3 regions of the Marinobacterium aestuarii genome follow, and region 1 is predicted to be linked to each of the others. Evidence: predicted binding sites of a transcription regulator. Region 1 holds the regulator's gene; each other region holds the start of a gene.
What was found. Region 1 encodes PhoB, which activates phosphate uptake and scavenging genes when phosphate is short. Its sites were predicted from a motif close to TGTCATANNNNTGTCANA; they were not measured.

Region 1 (4,149 bases):
CCCAGCAACCTGAGTGCTAAGATAGGCCCCTTTCCTGGCCTGGAGCCTGCCGTGACACCCGCTCAAGCCCTGACTCGCAACCATTTCCCGGCCCGCTGGCGCGCCTTCAGGCGACCGTCCCGGCTGGCCGCACCGCAGCCCTGGCGCAACTGGCTGCAGGATCGCGGCAGCCTGACAAAGCGGCTGACACGGGCCAGCCACGGCCAGTTCAGTGTCCGGCTGGTGCGTCTGGGCTATGCCCGTCCGACCCGCTCCGAAGCTCGCGCTCTGGGCATGCCACCAAGGCGCCAGGCGCTGATCCGCGAGGTGCAGCTACTGGGCCAGGGTGAGCCCTGGGTCTATGCCCGCTCGGTGTTTCCCATCGATACCCTGTCTGGGCCCCAGCGTCAGCTCAGGGGCGTGGGCAGCCGCTCCCTGGGGACACTGCTGTTCAGCGACCTGTCGATGCAGCGCGAGCCACTGCAGATCGGCCAGCTGCGCCTGCACGGCAGCGACCCGCTCTGGGCCCGTCGTTCGGTGTTCCGGCTCGCCAACAAGCCCCTGCTGGTGTGCGAGGTGTTCCTGCCCGCGCTCCGGCACGTCGAATATCCCCGCTATCGGAGCCACAACGGATAACGCCCATGCATCAGCCACCCGCTAGCCAAAGTCTGTTCGAGCATCTGCGTGATCGCCTGGACGCCTATATCCAGCTGTCTCGGGTCAACAAGCCAATTGGCATCTACCTGTTGTTGTGGCCGACCTTCTGGGCCCTGTGGATAGCCGCCGACGGCGTGCCGCCACTCGACATACTGCTGATCTTTGCCGCAGGTGTGGTGCTGACCCGCGCCGGTGGCTGTGTTATCAATGACTTCGCCGACCGCAAGGTCGACGGCCATGTGAAACGCACCCAAGCGCGCCCGATACCCTCAGGCCGGGTCAGCAGCCGCGAGGCACTGTACCTGTTCGCCGTGCTGATGATACTGGCGTTCATACTGGTGCTCTATACCAACTACACCACTGTGCTGATGTCATTCGGCGGCCTGCTGCTGGCGTTTTGCTACCCCTTCATGAAGCGTTACACCCACCTGCCCCAAGTCGTGCTCGGCGCCGCCTTCTCCTGGGCCATCCCCATGGCCTTTACCGCGCTGGAAGCCGAACTGATGCCCAATGCCTGGCTGCTGTTTCTGGCCAATCTATTGTGGACCGTGGCCTACGATACCTACTACGCCATGGTGGATCGCGACGACGACCTCAAGATTGGCGTCAAGTCCACCGCCATTCTGTTCGGCGATGCGGACCGGCTGATCATTGGCCTGCTGCAGGGGCTGTCACTGCTGTGCCTGGTACTGGTGGGGCAAAACCTTGGCCTCGGTGCCTGGTACTACGGCGGTCTTGTCGCCGCTGCCGGATTTTTCGTCTACCAGGCCTGGCTCGCCCGCACACGGATGCGCGATGCCTGCTTTCGCGCCTTTCTCAACAACCACTATGCAGGTCTGGTGATCTTTATCGGCCTGGCAGCGGACTACGGACTGGGCACAGGTGCCTGATTGGCGACTTTTAGCTTGAAAAACCAACCAATAGGCGCTGATTACGGCCTTCGTCACATCTCTGTCATAATTTACGTTTGTAATGATGTCGTCTTAATTGCTACGTACAGAGGCAGGACCCATGTCTGCAGCAAAACGTGTACTGATTGTCGACGATGAAGCGCCGATACGTGAAATGATCGCGGTGGCGCTGGAAATGGCCGGCTACGAGTGCCTGGAAGCTGATAACGCCCGCGATGCCCACGAACTGGTCGTGGACAGCCCACCGGACCTGGTGTTGCTGGATTGGATGATGCCCGGCATGACCGGCATCGAATTTGCCCGCAGGTTGCGCAAGGATGCACTCACCGCAGAAATCCCCATCATCATGCTGACCGCCAAGGGCGAAGAGGACAGCAAGGTGAAGGGGCTTGAGGCCGGCGTGGATGACTACATCACCAAGCCCTTCTCGCCACGCGAGCTGGTGGCACGGCTGAAAACGGTCTTGCGCCGCACCACGCCCAAGGGCGTCGAGGAACCGGTCAGCGTGGATGGCCTGATGCTGGATCCCATCTCGCACCGCGTCACCTCCGACGACAAGCCCATTGAACTGGGGCCGACCGAGTTTCGCCTGCTGCAGTTTTTCATGACGCATCAGGATCGCGCCTATTCCCGCAGCCAGCTGCTGGACATGGTCTGGGGCGGCAATGTCTATGTCGAGGAACGTACCGTCGATGTGCATATCCGCCGCCTGAGAAAGGCACTCACCGAGCGTCACGACTACCTGGTGCAAACCGTTCGCGGCACTGGTTACCGTTTCTCTTCCCAGGTGGCATAATTCGCCATCTGACAACCTGGGGCCCAGACGAGTATGCAGAACACGCAGCACGCAATGTTCGTCAGCCTGTGCCTGAGCGCTCTGGCCGGAGCCAGTGCCGGTCTGCTGTTTGGCCTCCCCGCCTGGGGTGCCACTGCCGGTCTGCTGGGCTGGGGCAGCTACCAGATCCGTCAGTTTCAGAAACTGCAGACCTGGCTTCAGCGCAACGATGGTACAGCGCCACCCGAGGCCACCGGTTACTGGGGTGAGCTGCTGGACGAGCTGGCCCGCACCCAAAAGACCGACCGCGGCCGCGAGCAAAGTCTGCAGGCCATTATCCGGCGTTTCCAGCAGTCGTCCGCCGCCCTGCAGGACGGCATCGTCATTGTCGATCGCAACAATAATCTGGAGTGGTGGAACCGTTCGGCGGACAAGCTGCTGGGCCTCAAGGCGTCTTCGGATCGCGGCAAACCGGTGATTAACCTGCTGCGTGATCCGCGCTTTATCCGCTATTTCCGCAAGGGCCAGTATGCCGAGCCACTGGAACTCCCAAGCCCGGTCAATAGCGACCTGCACCTGCAATACCAGATCACCAGCTTCGGCGAAGGCGACCGGCTGCTGGTGGCCCGCGACATCACCCGGCTGCGGCGTTTGGAACAGACCCGGCAGGACTTTGTCGCCAACGCCTCCCACGAGCTGCGCACACCGCTGACGGTCATTCGCGGCTACGTCGAAACCTTTATGGATCAGGACCTGCCGCGCCCGCTGGCCCGTGCCATGGGGCAGATGCAGACCCAGGCAATACGCATGGAGAGTCTGGTCAATGATCTGCTGCTGCTGTCACGGCTGGAGTCCAGCAACCATATCGCCGATGAACACCAGATTCAGCTCAGGCCCATGCTGGAGCAAATTCATCAGGATGCGCAGGTGCTGACGCAAACCCAGCAAAAAGACCATGCCATCAGTCTGCAGCTGGACAGCGATTTCGATCTTGCCGGCCAGGAACTGGAGCTGCACAGCGCTTTCTCGAATCTGGTGTTCAATGCCGTGCGCTACACACCGGCCAGGGGCAGGATAGCCCTGCGCTGGTGGACAGATGCCAGCGGCGGGCACTTCTCAGTCAGCGACGATGGCATCGGTATCGACTCCATCCATATACCGCGTCTGACCGAACGCTTTTACCGCGTCGATGAAAGCCGCTCCTCCTCCAGCGGCGGCACCGGCCTTGGCCTGGCCATAGTCAAACATGTGCTGGTGCGCCACGGCGCCCACCTCAGCATCGACAGCCGGCCCGGCAAGGGCAGCACCTTCAGCTGCCATTTCCCCCCCGAGATGCTGGTCGACGCCGCCGATCGCCAGACCGAAACCGCCGGGTCGCACTAAAGGCTTAACGCAGGCGCAACTCCGGCGACTCGCCTTCCACCACAGGCGCATGCTCCTCTACCCAGTACAGAGTGGCGCCCACCACCGCCGCCGGCATCAGGATCAGGTTCAGCAGCGGCACCATCATGCCCAGCTGCACCAGACCACCAAAGCCGATCGATGTCAGGCGCTTCTCTTTTAGCAACAGCTTCATCTGCCCAAAGCTGACCTTGTTGTTGTCCATGGGATAATCGCAGTACTGGATCGACATCATCCAGGCACCGAACAGGAACCACAGCAGCGGCGACACCAGCCCCACCACCGGTACAAAGGTCAATACCAGCAGCAACAGCACCCGCGGCAGGTAATAGGCGATCTTGGCCAGCTCCCGCGCCAGGGTGCGCGGCACCAGCGCCAGCACGCCCCGCCAGCCCTCGTCAGCGCTGCGCACGCCGCGCAGGTTGC
Region 2 (4,149 bases), 2.7 Mb from region 1:
TTCGAAAGCTGGGCCACGGCGGTGCTTTATCCCACCATGGAGCATTTCCCCTACAGCTGGATCTACTTCATCACCTTTATCTTCCTCAACTCCTTTGTGTTCCTGAACATGATGATCGGCATAGTGCTGGATGTGATGCAAAAGGAAAGCGTGCAGATGGAGCTTGAAAGCGGTGAGGGCGAGGCGGCGGAGCTGCATGGCCTGCGTAGCGATGTGCAGGCCATGCGCGAACAACTGTCACGCATGGAAGCGCTGCTGCAAAAACGCGAGTAATCGGGTAGCGGGGCTATACAGCCCCGGGTCTTTTTCAGGCGCTGCCCAATGCACTGCGGTTATCCGTGCGTAACTGCAACGGCATCGCTGCAGTCACAGGCCCTGTCTGTAGTCGTCGATCAGGCGCGGGCCAGTGCGCCCAGAGTATCCTCAGCATCGGCCCAGTAGCAGGACTCGCCCGTAGTCGTCGATCAGGCGCTGGCCAGTACGCCCAGAGTATCCTCAGCATCGGTCCAGTAGCAGGATTCGCCAATGGCTTCGATCAGGCGCTCAATATCGGCCGGCCAGACATCACCGATATTGCCGATGCGAAAGCACTCGGCATCGGATACCTTGCCCGGATAGATGACAAAGCCACGTTGCTTGAGCAGGTTGTAGAAGCGGTCAAAGCGATACTCGGGGTCCTCGGGGTTATAGAACGAGGTGATAATCGTCGACATCTGCGCGTCCGCCAGCAGCGTTTTGAAGCCCAGGCTGCGCATGCCATCTACCAGTAGTTGGTGATTGCGGCGATAACGCTCGGCGCGAACCGCAATGCCACCCTCGGCATCAAGTTCATTCAGTGCCTGGGCAAAGGCCCGCACCACATGGGTGGGTGAGGTAAAGCGCCACTTGCCGTTGTGGTCCTCCATGCATTTCCATTGCGCATACAGATCGAGACTGAGGGAGCGGGCCTGGCCGGCGATGTTCTCCATGCAGTTGCGCCTGGCGATCACAAAGCCGAATCCCGGTACGCCCTGAATGCACTTGTTGGCGCTGCTGATCAAAAAGTCGATCTGCAATTGCTCCATGTCCATTTCGATACCGCCAAAGCTGCTCATGGCATCCACGATAAAGAGCTTGCCCGCCGCCTTGGTGAGCTTGCCGATCTCCTCAATCGGATTCAGCATGCCGGTGGTGGTTTCGCAGTGCACCACAGCTACATGGGTGATCTCGGTATCGCACGCCAGCACCTGTTCAAGGGTTTCGAGGTCCGGGCCAGAGGTTTCGCCCGGATCGATCATGCGGTGCGGGATCTGCAGGTAGCGGGCAATTTCCGAGATGCGCCGGCCATAAACGCCATTGGCCACCACCACCAGTTTGCCCTGCTTGGGGATCACGGAACCGATGACGGACTCGACACTGGCGGTGCCGCTGCCCTGCATCAGCACGGCGGTGTAATCCGGGTTGGAGGTGGCCAGCTGTACCAGACGGCTGCGGACCTGCTGCACCACCGTGTTGTAATCATCATCCCAGGTACAGGCGTCGGCCATCATCTTGCTTTTCACACCGGTGCTGGTGGTCAGGGGGCCGGGTGTCAGCAGCAGGTAGGGTGTTGTGGGTAGTTCGATCGGTTTCATGGGTAACCCTTTTGAATGTCGGGATCAGCGGCAACAGGCCGGTGAAATAGGTTTTGCGCTACAGGGTTATTTGTAATAAGTTTTAAGATGTTGGACAAATCGATAATACAAATTCAAGACATAGGTAATTTCGATGAATCATGCGCAGCTCAGGGCCTTCCATGCGGTGGCGAGCCAGGGCAGCTATACCAAGGCTGCTGAGTCCCTGCATGTGACCCAGCCAACGCTTTCCGACCATGTGAAATCCCTGGAGGAGCGCTATGGCATCAAGCTGTTCAAGCGTCATGGGCGCGGCGTGGTGCTCACCGGGCTGGGACGGGCACTGCTGGAAATAACCCGGCGCCAGTCCTATCTGGAAGCCGAGGCCGAGCAGTTGCTGTCACGTGCCCAGGGGCTGATCAGCGGGCAGCTCAGTGTGATTGCCGACAGTCCCTTTCTGGTGGTGCCCTTGCTGGGAGAGTTCTATCGCCGTTATCCCGGCATTGAAATGGCGGTTAAGTTTGGCAACAGCGAAAAGGTGCTGCAGGACCTGTACGAGCTGCGCGCCGATATTGGCGTGATGCCGGAGTATATCGATGACCATCGCCTGCATGCGCTGCCCTATCGCAAGGACAGCTTTGTCATGCTGGTGCCCAAGGGCCATGAATGGGCGCGGCGCAGCACGATCTATTTCAGTGAGCTGGAGGGACAGCGCATGATTCTGCGTGAACAGGGCTCCAGTACCCGAGCCATCTTCGAGCAGGCGATGCGGCGCCATGAAATACGCCCAGGCGAAGTGCTCGAGATCGGCAGTCGTGAAGGTGTGCGCGAAGCCGTGGCTGCGGGGCTGGGGATAGGCGTGATTGCGGCCAGTGAAATCGGTAATGACAATCGCCTGCACCCGCTGGGCATTCGTGATGCGGTGCTCAATGTCACTGAGTATTTTGTCTGCCTGAAGGAAGCTTACCCCATGCCGGCGGTGCGGGCCTTTTTCGAGTTGCTTGAGGCCCAAGACGGCGGCCAGGTGTAGTAACCCGAGGAGACAGCCAGGGGCTGTCTCCTCGGGAGGCGAACGAGCCTTATTTCAGCAGCAGGGATCGGCCGTCAAGGTCGAGGCTTGCGGTATCGACACCCAGGAAGTCGTAGACCGTCGGGGCTATATCTGCCAGTGATGCCTCAGTGGACGAGGAGTCTCCGGTTTTCCTTAGCGGCCGATTGGCTGCGATCCAGATGCTGCGCTCCTGGCGGCTTTGTTCGCCATGTGACTTGCCGCCATCCTTCGGACTGCGGCCATGATCGGTCGTCACTATGATCAGCCAGTCTTCATTGATCCTCTGACTGAGGGCTTGGGTCATAGTGCCGATATAGGCATCGAGTGCTTCGATGCCCTGGCTATATTCAGCGCCCAAGCCCAGTTCGTGACCGATATCATCGACGTGATCCAGATGTACGAAAGTAAAATCCGGGCTATGGCGTTCAAGCACCCGTCCAAACATATGGGATAGTTTTTCGTCCTGTATTCTGTAATGGTCGAGTGTCTCGTGCTTGGTATCGGAGTAATACGCGAAGTCCATCAACGGGAGGTCGTAGGTGAAGTAATCTCTAATGGGGTTGGCCCAGTTCACCAGGGTGGCGACGGACAGTTGCTGGTCTGAAAGAACCTTGAATAACGACGGGATGTTGGGGTTCGCGATGCGGTCACTATTGTTGTAGACGCCATGCTTGTTCGCCCAGGTGCCGGTCAGAATAGTGGACCAGCTCGGGCCAGAGTAAGTGGCCTGCTCGGTGTTTGTGCCCTGGATACCCCCGGTGAAGCCCAGTTGAATATCAAGGGTGTCGAGGTTGGGTGTGCTGGCTTCAAGCAGCTGCTCATACTGGACGCCATCAAGACCGATGAGAAGGACTTTGGGCTGCTTGTCAGCCCAGACGGTTGTAGAGCTTAGCGCTATGCAAATCGCCGTCAGTAGGCGCTTTTTCATGGGATTTTTTACTCGAGTGTGACTAAAAAAAGAGCGGCGCCAGGCCGCTCAAATGGCGTTGTTAACCCTGTGCCAGCCGATTGCGTCTCTGGCAGGCTAAAACAGGGCTGGGATGCGGAACCATCATTGGGGGGACGAGCCCCAATAGCCGGCGACCAGGGCAGTGACTGGGTTTTCAGGTGGGTGTAGTGCTTCATGGCTTCGAGCACGCCCTCCTTGTAGCCCAGCCCCGAGTCCTTGATGCCACCGAACCCGGGGAGCGCACATGTCGATGCGCTGTTCCTGTTTGTGCAGTCCCTACCAGGGCAGCGAGTAGGTTTTCAGGTGGGTGTAGTGCTTCATGGCTTCGAGCACGCCTTCCTTGTAGCCCAGCCCCGAGTCCTTGATACCGCCAAAGGGCGACATTTCGATGCGATAGCCGGGTACTTCCCAGACGTTGACGCTACCGACTTCCAGGCCATCAATGAAGCGCGTGATGTACTTGAAATTGTCGGTGCAGACCCCGGACGACAGACCATAGGCGGTGGCGTTGGAAATGCGGATAACAGCCTCGATATCGTCCGGGCAGCGGATAATCG
Region 3 (4,149 bases), 3.9 Mb from region 1:
CCCTGGGGCTTGCGTGCCAGGTTGGCCTTGAGGCCTTCAAGCCACTGCTCGGCGTAGGCTTCGTCGTGGTGTGCAATTACGGAGGCGATCAGGGACAGGTTGTAGGTGTGCTTGCCACTGCGGGTACAGATACGGCCTTTCCATTTCGGGTCAGCCAGGTCTTCGTAGGTCTTGATTTCACCTTCCTGCACACGATCCTTGGAGGCATAAATGATGCGTGAACGGGCCGTCAGACCAAACCAGCGGCCTTCGGGGTCACGGTAGTGCTGCGGGATGCCTGCGTTCAGGGCGTCGCTTTCTACGGCGCTGAGCAGCCCCTTCTCAGTGGCATCGTACAGCGGGCCGACTTCTGCGGTCAGCAGGATGTCTGCCGGGGAGTTGCGACCTTCATGCTCCAGGCGCTCCAGCAAGCCCTTGCCAGCGGTAACCAGATTGACCTGGATGCCGGTTTCCTTGCTGAACTCTTCCAGCAGAGGCTGAATCAGGAATGCCTGGCGGTAGGAGTAAATATTGACTTCGTTGGCGGCCTGGGCGATAGACGCCGTGCTGGCCAATGTCAGCGTAGCGGCGGCAAGGAGTGTGCGGGAGCTTTTCATGCGGGAACTCACTTTGTCCGGAGAATTTGTGTAAAAGATAATGCGAACAATTCTTAATAATATTCCAGGGCCTGTCAAGGGGGATGAGTATTATTCTCACTTGGAGGGGCCGGGTCTAGCCACGCAGCTGTGCCAACAAAAGCCGGGACCAGGAACCGGCGCGAGCGAAAGTCGGCGCGAGCGCATGCACTGGCATGCCCCTAAGCCGCTGTGTATCAAAGCGGCGGAAACAGCCGGGCCAGCAATACCGGCACGGCGGTTTCAACGCGCAGAATGCGCTGGCCGACATGGATGGGGGCAAGTCCTGCCTGTTGCAGCTTTTCCACCTCATAGCGGATAAATCCGCCCTCCGGCCCTATGGCCAGCGTCGTGAGTGTCTGTTCGGCGGGTGGGCACTCAGACGCCTCGTAAGGATGAGCTACCAGTGCGCGGGTATCGGTAGCGATGGCAGGCAGTTCGTCCTCTACAAAGGGTTTGAAGCGCTTGTGCAGCGAGACGTCGGGTACCTGGGTGTCGCCGGCCTGCTCCAGCCCCAGCAGCAGCTGCTCCCGGATGGCAGCGTCGGCGAGCAAGGGGCTGGACCAGTAGCTCTTGTCGACCCGGTAGGAATTGATCAGGCAGAGTTTTTTAACACCCATGGTGGCGATGGTTTGCAGGGTGCGTTTGAGCATCTTGGGCCTTGGCAGCGCCAGGATCAGTGTCAGCGGCAGCGCTGTCGGCGGCATCTGATCAAGACAGGTTTCCAGCTCAATGCTCTGGTCATCGACGCGCAGTACCTGGGCGCGTCCGATAGCGCCGTTGAGCAGCCCCACTTTCAGTGTCTGTCCTGCCTCGGGTTGCTGCACCGCGCGGATGTGGGCGTAACGCCGGTCGCTCAGGCGCACTCTGGCAGGCGCGATAAAGTCGTCGTCAAACAGCAGAATCAGGTTCATGGCGTTAGAAAGTATCGGGCTTAAGGAGCTTGGGGTGCGCATTGTATCAGAAGCGCGCTTGGCCGTCGGAGACCTGGCCGGGTGCAGGTTTGGCTGCGAACTTTGCTTTTTGTCATATATCCGTAAATTTTTACGGGTATTGTCATCCGCCTGTAGCAAATGAAGTTGATTTGGCCACTGGGTTGGTATTATTGTCGTCTGACTTAGGGACGAGCTAAGCGATAGACACTAAAATTATAAGTCGCCTTATAAAAAGGGAAATTGACACTATGGGGATGCGTATATGAGCAAGAAAATAGCATTTGTTACCGGCGGTACCGGTGGTCTGGGTACGCCTATTTGTCGTTCTTTGGTTGATCAGGGCTTTACGGTCGTTGCAGGCTACAACAGCGGCGGCAAGCACGAAAAAGCGCAGGCGTGGCAGGAAGAACAGCGCAAGGCCGGCTATGAAATCATGATCGCCTACGGTGACGTGACCAACGCTGAATCCTGCGTGCAGTGTATTGCTAACGTGGAGAAGCAGACCGGCGGTACCATTGATGTGCTGGTTAACAATGCGGGTATTACCCGTGACGGCCAGTTCAAGAAAATGTCCTGGGAGCAGTGGGACGAAGTCATGTCCGCCAACCTGGACTCCATGTTCCACATGACCCGTGTCGTGATCAACGGCATGCTGGACAAGGGCTGGGGCCGAGTTATCAACATTTCCTCGGTAAATGCCCAGAAAGGCCAGTTCGGTCAGTGCAACTACTCGGCTGCGAAGGCCGGCATCCATGGCTTCACCAAGGCGCTGGCGCAGGAAGTGGCGCGCAAGGGTGTCACGGTTAACACTGTGTCGCCGGGTTATATCAAGACTGCCATGGTGGCAGCCATTGCACAGGATGTTCAGGACAAGATTACCGCGACTATCCCTGTGGGTCGTTTCGGTACGCCGGAAGAGATCGGCCGTCTGGTGGCCTTTGTCGCTGATGAGCAGTCCGGTTATATCACCGGTGCTGATCTGTCGATGAACGGCGGCTTGCACATGTCCTGATACAGGACGCGCCCGAGTGCTGGTTTCGGCCAGTGTTTTGGGCTCAAATAAAAAAATCCCGCTGCTCGCGGGATTTTTTGTGCCTTGCTGTTTTATGTCTGAGCGCCTGTGGTTGGCGGTCTTACAGCAGCCCTTCCAGCGGGTTGTAAAAGCGCTGTACCAGATCCGGGTGGCGCCGTGCCATGGGCACGCAGCGCCACTCGTATTCCAGCCGCTGCAGGTCCGCTGTGGTGACAGCTTCGCTCTGCTGTTCCAGTGCCTGCTGCAGGCGCTGCATCTGGTATTCCAGTCGCAGCGCCTGGTCATCCTCGGGCGACGAGAGTCCCAGTGCTATCTCCAGCTGAATGCACAGCTGGCGCAGGCGCAGACCGGCGGCCTCGGTGAGCTCTGGCAGTAGCTCGGGTTCCTGGTGCACCTGTCGGGCCAGTGCAAAGCGCTGTTCGATCAGCTCGACATAGTCAGTGCAGCAGTTGTCCTGGGTTTCCCAACGTGCCTGCAGCTGATCCAATACAGCGGGGTCTGAGTCCTGCGCCAATACTTGGTCCTCAAGCTCATCACACAGCTCTATGCGCAGGCGCAGCGCTGTATAGGCGCTGGTATCCTGCAGCTGCGCCAGATCGGCGCGCTGGCGCTCGAGCTGCTGGCGGGCATCGTCAAAACGGCGCAGGTAGGGCAGGCTGAAGTCTTCCTCCAGCTCGCTGAAGTGGGCGATGCTTTCTGGCAGCAGTTGTTCGAGCTGCGCACGACTGCACGGCGTTTCCAGTAGCTGCTCCAGTTGATGGCAAATTTGTTCTGCTATTTCGCGCTGTTCGACACGCAGCTTGCGATCGCGCTGCTGGCTGTCACCCAGACGCGAAAACAGGGTGTCGCAGTGGGCGCGAAAATGCTTCCACAGTCGCTGTTCCTGGCTGCGGAAGGTTTTGCCCGCATCCTTCCATTGCTGCTGCAATTGCTTGGCCTGCTGAGCGGCCTGTTGCGGGTCTTCGGCGTCGCACAGTGCCTCGACCTGTTCGACCAGCTCACGCTTGAACTCCAGGCAGCTGTGATAGTGATCGTGCAGCGGGGCATCGAGTTGTTGCAGCAGTTGATTGAAGCGCTCCTGTGCCTGCTTGCCGGGGCCGCGGTCGACCGGGGAATAATGTTTCCATTCGTCCTTGGCGGCGCGGCTGATGGTATCGATAGCGCTCCAGTCGGCCTGTTCCCAGTCGATGCTGGCGATGTAGCTTTCCAGCTGATCGCAGATCACGCCGCGCTGCACCAGGTTCTGGCGCCGGCGCTCGCCCTGTGCCTGGAAGTAGGCTTCGCAGGGCGCATAGGCCAGGTCCGAAGCCTTCTTGAATCGGCGCCAAATCGCCTGGGCGTGGAAAGGGTCTGTGCTATCGAGCAGTTTCCATTGCTGTTGCAGGCGGCGGATGGCTTCGGCCAGTTCGGTGACCTCAAGTTCGCTGTCGATCAGGGCTTCCATGTCGGCGCACAGTTGCTCTTTTTTCGGCGTTACGGCGTAGCCCTGCCAGTCTTTTAGTTCCAGCAGCTGGGCATGCAGTTGCCTGAATCGCAGATCCAGCGCTGCGGCAGTATTGCCGTTCAG

Region 2: phnW (2-aminoethylphosphonate--pyruvate transaminase) is a predicted target of PhoB. The motif match lies at 1,717-1,734, and genes of this name have one in related genera.
Region 3: phbB (acetoacetyl-CoA reductase) is a predicted target of PhoB. The motif match lies at 1,669-1,686, and genes of this name have one in related genera.

What each region holds. Positions count from the first base shown of each region.
Region 1 covers NZ_CP015839.1:5,108,512-5,112,660, forward strand. The annotation lists gene A8C75_RS22460 (chorismate--pyruvate lyase family protein) at 52-615, shown strand; gene ubiA (4-hydroxybenzoate octaprenyltransferase) at 621-1,526, shown strand; gene phoB (phosphate regulon transcriptional regulator PhoB) at 1,648-2,343, shown strand; gene phoR (phosphate regulon sensor histidine kinase PhoR) at 2,377-3,705, shown strand; gene cysZ (sulfate transporter CysZ) at 3,710-4,149, opposite strand, start outside.
Region 2 covers NZ_CP015839.1:2,449,756-2,453,904, forward strand. The annotation lists gene A8C75_RS10775 (ion transporter) at 1-273, shown strand, start outside; gene phnW (2-aminoethylphosphonate--pyruvate transaminase) at 465-1,613, opposite strand; gene A8C75_RS10785 (LysR substrate-binding domain-containing protein) at 1,747-2,622, shown strand; gene A8C75_RS10790 (alkaline phosphatase family protein) at 2,672-3,571, opposite strand; gene phnY (phosphonoacetaldehyde dehydrogenase) at 3,869-4,149, opposite strand, start outside.
Region 3 covers NZ_CP015839.1:1,227,644-1,231,792, forward strand. The annotation lists gene A8C75_RS05380 (Fe(3+) ABC transporter substrate-binding protein) at 1-596, opposite strand, end outside; gene A8C75_RS05385 (16S rRNA (uracil(1498)-N(3))-methyltransferase) at 812-1,528, opposite strand; gene phbB (acetoacetyl-CoA reductase) at 1,812-2,561, shown strand; gene A8C75_RS05395 (DUF349 domain-containing protein) at 2,683-4,149, opposite strand, start outside.